Regions from separate parts of the Amycolatopsis sp. EV170708-02-1 genome, predicted to be linked through region 2. Evidence: riboswitches for the same ligand, from Rfam matches in the RefSeq annotation. Region 2 holds a riboswitch; the other holds the start of a gene.

Region 1 (5,938 bases), 4.4 Mb from region 2:
GCTTCGGCACCACTACGGTGACGCTTGCCGAGGGCAGCCGCGTCGCGTCGATCCTCGGCGCCGAGACCAAGGTGCCGTGTTACCACCATCAGGCGATCGACAAGCTCGGCGACGGCCTGATCCCGGTCGGCTGGGCCGCCGACGGGACCATCGAGGCGGCCGAACTGCCCGGCGACGGGTTCGTGCTCGGCGTCCAATGGCATCCCGAACAGAATCCCGACGACACCAGGCTTTTCGAGGCGCTGGTAGAAGCTGCGAAGGAGATGAAGTGACCACCTTCGAGGTCATCAACCCCGCCACCGAAGAGGTGGTGAGGTCGGTCGCGCTGACCTCGGCCGAGGAGACCGACGCGGCGATCGCCCGCGCGCACGCGGCGTTCCCCGCCTGGCGTGCCGTGGCCCCCGGTGACCGGGCGCGGCTGCTGCGCCGGTTCGCCGACGCCGTCGACGCCGACATCGAGCACCTCGCCGCGCTGGAGGTCGCCAACGCCGGCCACACGATCGGCAACGCGCGCTGGGAGGCGGGCAACGTCCGCGACGTGCTGACGTACTACTCGGCTTCGCCCGAACGGCTGAGCGGCAAGCAGATCCCGGTGCCCGGTGGCGTGAACATGACGTTCCACGAGCCGCTCGGCGTGGTCGGGGTGATCGTGCCGTGGAACTTCCCGATGCCCATCGCGGGCTGGGGGTTCGCACCGGCGCTCGCCGCCGGGAACACCGTCGTGCTCAAACCCGCCGAGCTCACCCCGCTGACCGCGATCCGCCTCGGCGAACTCGCCCGCGAGGCGGGGATCCCCGAAGACGTCTTCCAGGTGCTGCCCGGCAAGGGATCCGTGGTGGGGCAGCGTTTCGTGGACCACCCGGCGGTGCGGAAGGTGGTGTTCACCGGCTCGACCGAGGTCGGCAAGCAGATCATGGCGGGCTGCGCCGCGCAGGTGAAGCGGGTGACGCTGGAGCTGGGCGGCAAGAACGCGAATATCGTCTTCGCCGACGCCGACCTGGAGAAGGCCGCGGCCACCGCGCCGTATGGCGTCTTCGACAACGCCGGGCAGGACTGCTGCGCGCGGTCGCTGATCCTGGTGCAGTCGAGCGTGTACGAGAAGTTCATGGAGCTGCTGGAACCCGCCGTGAACGGCGTCGTCGTCGGTGATCCGCGGCTGGAGGTGACCGAGATGGGGCCGCTGATCTCGGCCGGGCATCACGCGAAGGTGTCGTCCTATGTGGACGATGCCGCGCCGGTCGCCTTCCGGGGCAGCGCGCCCGCCGGGCCCGGATACTGGTTCGCGCCGACCGTCGTCACCCCGCCGGACCTGCGGCATCCGCTGGCGTCCGAGGAGATCTTCGGCCCGGTCGTCGCCGTGGTCCCGTTCGACGGCGAGGCGGACGCGGTGACCATGGCCAACCGGACCGAGTACGGGCTGTCCGGCTCGATCTGGACCCGCGACGTCGGCCGCGCCTTCCGCGTCGCGCGCGGTGTCGAAGCCGGGAACCTGTCGGTCAACTCGCATTCGTCCGTCCGGTACTGGACGCCGTTCGGCGGGTTCAAGCAGTCCGGATTGGGCCGGGAGCTCGGCCCGGACGCCGTCGACGCCTTCACCGAGACCAAAAACGTCTTCATCAGCACGGAGGAATAGGAATGGTTCAGCGTTTCGAAGGCCGCGTCGCGGTCATCACCGGCGGCAGCAGCGGGATCGGCCTCGCCACCGCGCGGCGGCTGGCGAGCGAAGGCGGGAAGGTCGTCATCGGCGACATCTCCGCCGACGCGGGCAAAGCCGCGGCCGACGAGGTCGGCGGCCTGTTCGTGCAGGCCGACGTCACCGACGCCGAGCAGGTCGAGGCCCTGTTCCAGACCACTGTGGACACTTTCGGCTCGGTCGACGTCGCGTTCAACAACGCGGGCATCTCCCCGCCCGAGGACGACTCGATCCTCACCACGGGCATCGACGCGTGGGAGAAGGTACAGAAGGTCAACCTGACGTCGGTGTACCTGTGCTGCAAGGCCGTGCTGCCGCATATGCAGCGGCAGGGCAAGGGCTCGATCATCAACACGGCGTCGTTCGTCGCGGTGATGGGTGCGGCGACGTCGCAGATCTCGTACACCGCGTCCAAGGGCGGGGTGCTCGCGATGAGCCGGGAGCTGGGCGTGCAGTTCGCGCGGGAGAACATCCGGGTGAACGCGCTGTGCCCGGGTCCGGTGAACACGCCGCTGCTCAAGGAGCTGTTCGCGAAGGACCCCGAGCGGGCCGCGCGGCGGCTGGTGCACGTGCCGGTCGGGCGGTTCGCGGAGCCGGAGGAGATCGCGGCCGCGGTCGCCTTCCTGGCGAGCGACGACGCCTCGTTCATCACGGCTTCGCAGTTCCTGGTGGACGGGGGCATCTCGGGCGCCTACGTCACCCCGCTCTGACCTCGGGCAGCTGTCCGTGAAGGCCTCCTTGAGGGACCCAGAGTCCCTCAAGGAGGCCTTCACGGACCGGGCCCAGGGTGTGCGTCACTCGTCCCGGTGGCTGGGATGGCGGGCCGCTGACCTGCGCTGTAGTCCTGACAGCGCGAGCCAGCATCCAGGACCACCCAGGAGGCCCAGAATGACCCGGCAGATGAGCACCGCCATGCGTGACTGCATCGACCTGTGCAACGAGTGTCATGTCCGGTGCGAGGAGATGATGACGCGCTGCATGGAGATGGGCGGCGCGAAGCTCGGGATGATGATGGTGACCTGCGCGGACATGTCGCGTATGTGCGCCGACATGATGATGCGCTGCTCCGCGATGGTCGCCGACCTCGAGATGATGCGCATGTGCGCGAAGATGTGCGGCCTCGCCTCCCAGATGATGCGCATGTGCGCCGACGAGTGCGCCAAGACCGGTGACGCCGAGCTCGCCGACGCGGCGGGCATGATGATGCGCTGCGCCGAGCTCTGCGGCACCATCACCGCCGAGATGATGATGGAGAACGCGTAACTCGCGTGATCAGGCGCGTCACTCGCGTGCTTGGAGGCGTAACTCACGAGTTACGGCTCCAGACACGCGAGTGACGTGGCCGGTGGTAAGTAGACGCGCGCTGAACAGGCCAGGTACGGTGTGCGCACAACTTCAGACAGGGCCGTCGAGCTGGAGCGGGAGAGCCCCCACGAACGTGGTGGGGCACCGAAGGAGCAAACTCCCCGGAATCTCTCAGGTACCCACTACCGCTTCACGCGAGGCCACTCTGGAAAGCAGGCGCGCAAGTGCGCCTCACCCAAGGTGAAAGCCACCCTCGACGGTGGTGAAACTCTCAGGTGCCATGACAGAGGGGGAGTTCCCAGCGCACCGGTCTATCCGGCGCCTGATTGAAGGAGCTCCCTTGACCAGTACGTCCTTCGACGACCGGCACATCGGCCCCTCGGAGTCCGAGCAGGCCAAGATGCTCGCCGAGGTCGGCTACGGCAGTCTCGATGCCCTGGTACAGGCCGCGGTGCCGTCCGCGATCCGCGTCACCCGCGACCTCGAACTTCCCCCCGCCGCGTCCGAAGAGGACGCCATCGCCGAGCTTCGCGCGCTCGCCGCGCTCAACAAGCCGATGACGCAGATGATCGGCCTCGGCTTCCACGACACGGTCACCCCGGCGGTCATCCGCCGCAACGTGCTGGAGAACCCGGCCTGGTACACGGCCTACACGCCGTATCAGCCGGAGATCTCGCAGGGCCGTCTCGAAGCCCTCCTCAACTTCCAGACCATGGTCTCCGAGCTGGCCGGTCTCGCCACCGCGAACGCCTCCCTGCTCGACGAGTCCACCGCCGTCGCCGAAGCCGTCATGCTGATGCGCCGCGCGTCGAAGGCGAAGTCGAACAAGGTCGTCCTCGACGCCGAGTGCCTGCCGCAGACGATCGCGGTCGTCCGCACCCGCGCCGAGGCCATGGGCGTCGAGGTCGAGGTCCGCGACCTGCTCACCGGCCTGCCGGAGGAGTTCTTCGGCGTCGTCGTCCAGTACCCGGGCGCTTCCGGCGTGCTGCGCGGCGCGGGCTTCTACTCCGCCATCTCCGAGACGGCGAAGGCCGCCGGGGCGCTGTACACCGTCGCCGCCGACCTCCTCGCCCTCACGCTGATCACCGCGCCGGGTGAGTTCGGCGCCGACATCGCCGCCGGATCCACCCAGCGCTTCGGTGTCCCGCTCGGTTACGGCGGCCCGCACGCCGGGTTCATGGCCGTCCGCGCCGGGCTCGAGCGCTCGCTGCCGGGCCGCCTGGTCGGGGTCTCGGTCGACGCCGACGGCAACCCCGCGTACCGCCTCGCCCTGCAGACCCGCGAGCAGCACATCCGCCGTGAGAAGGCCACCTCCAACATCTGCACCGCGCAGGTCCTGCCCGCCGTGCTCGCCGCGATGTACGCGGTCTACCACGGCCCGGACGGCCTCAAGCGCATCGCGACCCGCGTCCACGAGCTCGCCGCCGGGCTGGCGGGCGCGCTCCGTGCGGCCGGCGTCGAGGTCGTCCACGAGGGCTTCTTCGACACCGTCCTCGCCCGCATGCCCGGACAGGCCGAAGCCGTCGTCGCGGTCGCGCGGGAGAACGGGATCAACCTCGGCCCGGTCGACGCCGACCACGTCCGTATCGCGGTCGACGAGGTCACCACGCCCGCGATCATCGCCAAGGTGCTCGCCGCGTTCGGCGTGGAGAACAAGGCCGAAAGCGCCCAGGCGCTGCCCGCCGGCCTCGGCCGCGAGAGCGAGTACCTCACCCACGAGGTCTTCCACTCGCACCGCTCCGAGACCGCGATGCTGCGCTACCTGCGCGGACTGTCCGATCTGGACTACGCGCTCGACCGCGGCATGATCCCGCTGGGCTCCTGCACGATGAAGCTCAACGCCACCACCGAGATGGAGCCGATCAGCTGGCGCGAGTTCGCGGGGATCCACCCGTTCGCGCCCGCGGACCAGGCCGAGGGCTACCACACCCTGGTCGAGCAGCTGTCCGGCTGGCTCGCCGAGGTCACCGGCTACGACAAGGTGTCGCTGCAGCCGAACGCGGGCAGCCAGGGTGAGCTCGCCGGCCTCCTCGCGATCCGTGCGTACCACCACGCGAACGGTCAGGCCGAGCGCGAGGTCTGCCTGATCCCGTCGTCCGCGCACGGCACGAACGCCGCCTCCGCGGTGATGGCCGGGATGCGCGTCGTCGTGGTCAAGTGCACCGACGAGGGCAACGTCGACCTCGAAGACCTGCGGGCCAAGGTCGAGGCCAACCGCGACACGCTGTCCGCGATCATGGTCACGTACCCGTCCACGCACGGTGTGTACGAGAACGGCATCGACGAGCTGGCCAAGATCGTCCACGACGCGGGCGGCCAGGTCTACGTCGACGGCGCGAACCTCAACGCCCTGCTGGGTCTCGCCAAACCGGGTGAGTTCGGCGGCGACGTCTCGCACCTGAACCTGCACAAGACCTTCTGCATCCCGCACGGTGGCGGCGGCCCCGGCGTCGGCCCGGTCGCGGTCCGCGCGCACCTCGCGCCGTACCTGCCGAACCACCCGCTGCTGGAGAAGGCCGGTCCCGAAACCGGTGTCGGCCCGATCAGCGCCGCCCCGTACGGCTCGGCCTCGATCCTGCCGATCTCGTGGGCGTACGTCCGCATGATGGGCGCTGGCGGGCTCACCGCGGCGACGCAGGTCGCCGTCCTCGCGGCGAACTACGTGGCCAAGCGCCTCAACCAGCACTACCCGGTGCTCTACACCGGACAGGACGGCCTGGTCGCGCACGAGTGCATCCTCGACCTGCGCGGGCTCACCAAGGAGACCGGCGTCAGTGTCGACGACGTCGCGAAGCGCCTGATCGACTACGGCTTCCACGCCCCGACCATGTCGTTCCCGGTCGCGGGCACGCTGATGGTCGAGCCGACCGAGTCCGAGGACCTCGGCGAGATCGACCGCTTCATCGAGGCCATGATCGCCATCCGCGCGGAGATCGACGC
Region 2 (5,938 bases):
TGGTGTTCGTCGAGCTGCCCGAGGTCGGCAAGCAGGTCGGTTCGGGTGACGCGTTCGGCGAGGTCGAGTCGACCAAGAGCGTTTCGGAGCTGTTCGCCCCGCTCGACGGCGAGGTGGTCGCGGTCAACGACGCGGTGACCGAGTCGCCCGAGCTGATCAACAGCGACCCGTACGGCGAAGGCTGGCTGATCGAGCTCCGTCTCGACGACGCGAGCTCGGTGGAATCCCTGCTGGAGGCCGAGGCGTACCAGGCGCTGATCAAGGAATAGCCGCAGGCCGCGGCCCTCCGGGAAGAGTAGGGGGAGCCGCGGGCCGGAGATTCGATCAGGCACGGTACGTTTGACCTCCACACGTTCTTGAGTAGTGGCAACACACATGCGTTAGGAGAGCTCAGGTGAGCACGAACGACGGGCCCGGCGTTCCCCCGGAGCAGTCTCCGGAGCGGACTTCTGTCTTCCGGGCCGACTTCCTGGCCGACGTCGAAGGCACTGAGGCTCCTCCGGCTGCCGAGGCCCCCGTCCAGGGTGTGGACGCGCTGCCCGCGGGTTCCGCGCTGCTGGTCGTCAAGCGGGGCCCGAACGCGGGTTCGCGCTTCCTGCTGGATCGCGACACCACCAGCGCGGGCCGGCACCCGGACAGCGACATCTTCCTCGACGACGTCACGGTCTCCCGGCGGCACGCCGAATTCCGCCGTGAAGGCGGGGAGTTCGTCGTCATCGACGTCGGCAGCCTCAACGGCACCTACGTCAACCGCGAGCCGGTCGACCAGGCCGTTCTCGCCGGTGGCGACGAGGTGCAGATCGGCAAGTTCCGCCTGGTCTTCCTGACCGGCCCGGGATCCGGGGGCCAGGGGGCACGGTGACGGCGGCCGGGCGGCCTGATCGGGATGCGTCGCAGCGCGATGGGTTGAGCATCGGGGCCGTGCTGGCACAGCTGCGCGGCGACTTTCCCGATGTCACCATCTCCAAGATCCGGTTCCTCGAGGCGGAGGGTCTGGTCCAGCCGGGCCGGACCCCGTCGGGGTACCGGCAGTTCGCTCCGGCGGACGTGGAGCGGTTGCGATTCGTCCTGTCCGCCCAGCGGGATCATTACCTCCCGCTGAAGGTCATCAAGGAACAGCTGGACGCTGCGGATCGAGGCGCCGCCCCCGAGGCGGGGATGCCGAGGCTGCCGCGGAAACTCGTTTCACTCGACGCCCCCGGGGAGAACGGCGGACTGCCGTCCCCGGGGGACTTCGAGACCGATCGCGAGATCAGGCTGACCGAGGAAGATCTGCTCCGCCAGGCGGGCGTCGACGCCGCCACCCTGGCTGAGCTGCGGCAATACGGTCTGGTGCGCCCGGGCGCGGCGGGGTTCTTCGACCCCGACGCGGTCCTCGTGGCGAAGACCGTGAAAGCGATGACCGAATTCGGTATAGAGCCGAGACATCTGCGTGCCTTCCGGGCCGCGGCCGACCGCGAGGTCGGCCTGCTGGAGCAGATCGTGACCCCGGTGTATCGGCATCGTGACGAGGACGCCAAGGCGAGGGGCGACGAAGTCGTCCGGGAGCTCGCCGCCTTGACCGTGGCGTTGCACACGCTCTTGGTGAAGGCCGGAATACGGGCTGTCACGGGCGGTTGAACGGTTCCGGGGAGCCGGGAGCCGTTGCGAGGCCACTTGTCAATGCCTGAATGTTCGGCACCCTATGCCGTACCGTGAGAGTCGGGTTTGCCACGGGCGAACCAGGAATGTCGGAGACAGCGAGCACAGCGCTCGGAAGACGGGTAGCGTCGGGACTACCGTCGCTTGGTCGTCGAGACAAGCGTTGCGGCCCGTGCGCACGAGAGGGAGGCGAAGCCCGATGAGCGAGATGCGCGTCGTCGGCGTGCGGGTGGAGCTGCCCGCGAATCAGCCGATCTTGTTGCTGCGGGAAACCGAAGGCGAGCGTTACCTGCCGATCTGGATCGGCTCGGTCGAGGCCACCGCCATCGCCTTGGAGCAGCAGGGAGTCCGCCCGGCCCGTCCGCTGACCCATGACCTGCTCAAGGAGGTCATCGGCGCGCTGGGCCGCGAGCTGGAGCAGGTCGTGATCACCGACCTGAAGGAAGGCACGTTCTTCGCGGAACTGGTCTTCGACGGGGACATCCGGGTTTCGGCGCGGCCGAGCGATTCGGTGGCGCTGGCGCTGCGGGTGGGGGTGCCCATCCACGCCGTCGACGCGGTGCTGGAGGAAGCGGGCCTCATCATCCCCGACGAGCAGGAGGACGAGGTCGAGAAGTTCCGTGAGTTCCTCGACTCGGTCTCGCCGGAGGACTTCCGCGGCGCGGACACCTGATCCTGGGAACTTGAAAGAAGGGGCGGCGCCTGGTGGTGCCGCCCCTTCTTTCATGCGCGTTTAGTCCTCTGGATGCAGTTCAGGCCGCGGTCGCCTTGAGGAACAGGTCCGCCAGCTCACGCCCGTACCGCTCCAGGTCCAGCTTCGGATCGGCCGCGAACTTCGCCGCGACGCCGTCGATGGCCTGCGCGATCGACAGCGCCATCACGTCCGCCGCGAAAGCGCCGAAAGCGCCTTCCTGCTGGCCCTGGCGCAGCTGACGTTCGAGCCGCCCGGTCCGGAACTCCTCGACGAGCGGCGCCGACATGAACCAGCCCTCGGCATCCGAGCCGCTGGAAGCCATCTCGACCATGACCCGCACCAGTTCCGGGTACGAGCCGAGGAAGGCGATCTCCGCCTCGATGTAGCCGCGCAGCAGCCCGGCGCGATCGGTCGTGCCCTCGATGCGCTCCTCGAGGAACTTGTCCTTCATCCCGGTCGCGGTGGTGACCACGGCCTGCATCAGGCCGGCCTTGTTGGTGAAGTGGTAGGAGATGATCCGGGTGCTGGACAGCCCGGCCCGCTCCTTGATCTTCGCGAACGACGTCTTGTGGTAGCCGAGATCGGAGATCGTCGCGATCGTGGCCCCGACGATCTGGGCCCGCCGGGCCGCCTCGGTGACCGAAAGCCCCAGCTCCGCCTGGACCTCTTGAAGGGCGCTCTGGGTGGAGGGATTTACTTGCATGAGTAAAAATTAACACGGCTGAGTAAATCCGGCAAGCGTGCCGCCGAATGGGGGACTGTCCTCGACAAGCCTCAAGAAGAGCTTGAGGCCGACCGCGCGTCGCGTTGACCGGTTTGCCGGACGCGCTTACCTTCAATGAAGGTGAATCGCCAAGGTGTGATTCGGATGTCTGGGGCATCCGTCTTGACGAGGAACTCCGGTGCGGACTCCCGTGGGTCCGCGCGGCTTTGTTCGCCGGCCGCCAGGTCGGGCGAGGGGAGGCATGGCGTGGTCGAGGCTGGTAGCCCTCAAGAGCCGCTCGTTCCGGTCGCTGACGGCGAGCAGGGCGAGCTGTTCCCCGACTCTTCCCTCCCGGACGAACTCGTCGGCTACCGCGGCCCCGCCGCCTGCCAGATCGCCGGGATCACGTACCGGCAGCTCGACTACTGGGCCCGCACGAAGCTGGTCGCGCCGAGTATCCGCACGGCGCACGGCTCCGGTTCGCAGCGGCTCTACTCGTTCAAGGACATCCTCGTCCTGAAGGTGGTCAAGCGGCTGCTGGACACCGGCGTCTCGCTGCAGAACATCCGCGTCGCCGTCGACCACCTGCGCCTGCGTGGCGTCCGCGACCTCGCCAAGGTCACCCTGTTCTCCGACGGCACCACCGTCTACGAGTGCACCTCGCCCGAAGAGATCGTCGATTTACTCCAGGGCGGGCAGGGTGTCTTCGGGATCGCGGTCAGCGGCGCGATGCAGGAGATCAGCGGCACCATCCACGAGTTCCCGGCCGAACGGGCCGACGGCGGCGTGATCGAAACGGTCGCGCCCGACGAGCTCACGCAGCGCCGTAACGCGCGTCGCACCGGCTGATCATGAGGCCGCGCGGGCGGCAGGGTAGGCTCACTTCCGCGGTCGACGAATCCGCGCGGGAGAGACCGAGTCGATAACCGTTGAGCTCGGCGCCGAAGGAGCAAGTCCTCCCCGGAACCTCTCAGGCACCCTGGACCGCGCGGAAGAGACGCCTCTGGAAAGTGGTTCGCCAGGTCACAGCCTGGCGGCCCCGCCGACGGTGCAAGCCCGGCTCAACACTCGGGCGAAACTCTCAGGCGCCCCCTCGGGGGTACGGACAGAGTGGGGAGGGCCAGGACAATCGTCCCGGCCCCACCCCCGCGTCTTGGGAGGTCCCCGATGGAGCCCGGTTCACTGGCCGCCCTCGAATCCGGAACCCCCTTCGCGGACCGGCACATCGGTCCCGGCGCCGAAGAGCTCGCGCGCATCCTCGACGTCGTCGGGGTCGCCTCCCTCGAAGAGCTCGCCGAGCGGGCCGTCCCGGCGTCGCTGCGGGAGTCCGCGACCCCGCCGGACCTGCCGCCTCCCGCCACCGAGACCGGCGCGCTCGCCGAACTCCGCGCGCTGGCCGCGCGCAACCGGCCGATGGTCCAGATGATCGGCCTCGGCTACCACGACACCGTGACCCCGCCGGTGATCCGCCGCAACGTGCTGGAGAGCCCGGCCTGGTACACCGCGTACACGCCGTATCAGCCGGAGATCTCGCAAGGGCGCCTCGAAGCGTTGCTGAACTTCCAGACCATGGTCTCCGACCTGACCGGTCTGCCGATCGCCAACGCTTCCATGCTGGACGAAGCGACCGCGGCGGCCGAGGCGATGACGCTGGTCGGCCGGGCGGGCAAGGCGAAGTCGAACCGGTTCGTGGTCGACGAGGACACCCTTCCGCAGACGATCGAGGTCCTGCGCACCCGCGCCGAACCGCTCGGCATCGAGCTGGTGACCGCGGACCTGTCGCAGGGCATCACCGGGCTCGGGCTCGGTGGAGACTTCTTCGGAGTGCTGCTGTCGTATCCCGGCGCGTCGGGCGTCGTTCGCGAATGGGACCACACGATCGCCGAGGTCAAGGCGCTGGGCGCCGCCGTGGTGATGGCCGCGGATCCGCTCGCGCTGACCCTGCTGCGCCCGCCCGGTGAACTCGGTGCCGACGTCGCGATCGGGACGACGCAGCGGTTCGGTGTCCCGATGGGCTTCGGCGGGCCGCACGCGGCGTACCTCGCCGTCCGGCAGGGTCTCGAACGGCAGCTGCCCGGCCGGCTGGTCGGGGTGTCGAAGGACGCCGACGGCGCCCCCGCGTACCGGCTCGCGCTCCAGACCCGCGAGCAGCACATCCGCCGCGAGAAGGCGACGAGCAACATCTGCACCGCCCAGGTGCTCCTGGCGGTCATCGCGTCGATGTACGCGGTGTACCACGGCCCCGAAGGGCTGCGCGCCATCGCGAACCGCGCACACCGGATGGCCACGGTGCTCGCGGCGGGGCTCGCCGAAAGCGGTGTCGACGTCGTGCACTGTGAATTCTTCGACACGGTCACGGTCTCCGTCCCAGGCCATGCGACGGCGATCGTCGGCACGGCACGGGAGCTCGGGGTGAACCTGAGGCTCGTGGACGCGGACCACGTCGCCGTCGCCTGCGACGAGACGACGACTCGTGAACATCTTTCCTTGGTGTGGAAGGCGTTCGGGGTCGCGGTGTCCGATGTGGACTCGCTCGACGCGGACACCGCCGACGGCTTCCCGCCGGATCTGCGCCGTACCAGCGGCTACCTGACCCATCCGGTCTTCCACGCGCACCGCTCGGAGACGGCGTTGCTGCGGTACCTGAGGGCGTTGTCCGACAAGGACGTCGCGCTCGACCGGAGCATGATCCCGCTGGGCTCCTGCACGATGAAGCTCAACGCCACGGCCGAGATGGAGCCCATCACGTGGCCCGAGTTCGCCGGGCTGCACCCGTTCGCGCCCGCGGAGGACGCGGCCGGTCTGCTCGCCGTCGTACGGGATCTGGAGCGCTGGCTCGCCGGGATCACCGGCTACGACGCGGTCTCCCTGCAGCCGAACGCCGGAAGCCAGGGCGAGTT

Evidence for each region. Region 2 has a riboswitch for glycine ahead of gcvP (aminomethyl-transferring glycine dehydrogenase). Riboswitches for the same ligand answer to the same signal wherever they lie in the genome.
Region 1: it holds a riboswitch for glycine, as region 2 does, so the genes downstream of both, gcvP (aminomethyl-transferring glycine dehydrogenase) here and gcvP (aminomethyl-transferring glycine dehydrogenase) in region 2, are expected to answer to the same signal.

Annotation. Positions count from the first base shown of each region.
Region 1 covers NZ_CP092497.1:6,532,462-6,538,399, reverse strand. Annotated here, with positions in the region: gene MJQ72_RS29680 (gamma-glutamyl-gamma-aminobutyrate hydrolase family protein) at 1-272, shown strand, start outside; gene MJQ72_RS29675 (aldehyde dehydrogenase) at 269-1,633, shown strand; gene MJQ72_RS29670 (3-oxoacyl-ACP reductase) at 1,636-2,403, shown strand; gene MJQ72_RS29665 (hypothetical protein) at 2,582-2,956, shown strand; glycine riboswitch at 3,194-3,295, shown strand; gene gcvP (aminomethyl-transferring glycine dehydrogenase) at 3,339-5,938, shown strand, end outside.
Region 2 covers NZ_CP092497.1:2,091,344-2,097,281, reverse strand. Annotated here, with positions in the region: gene gcvH (glycine cleavage system protein GcvH) at 1-269, shown strand, start outside; gene garA (glycogen accumulation regulator GarA) at 395-862, shown strand; gene MJQ72_RS09670 (MerR family transcriptional regulator) at 859-1,620, shown strand; gene MJQ72_RS09665 (bifunctional nuclease family protein) at 1,841-2,314, shown strand; gene MJQ72_RS09660 (TetR/AcrR family transcriptional regulator) at 2,394-3,038, opposite strand; gene MJQ72_RS09655 (MerR family transcriptional regulator) at 3,306-3,887, shown strand; glycine riboswitch at 3,934-4,035, shown strand; gene gcvP (aminomethyl-transferring glycine dehydrogenase) at 4,206-5,938, shown strand, end outside.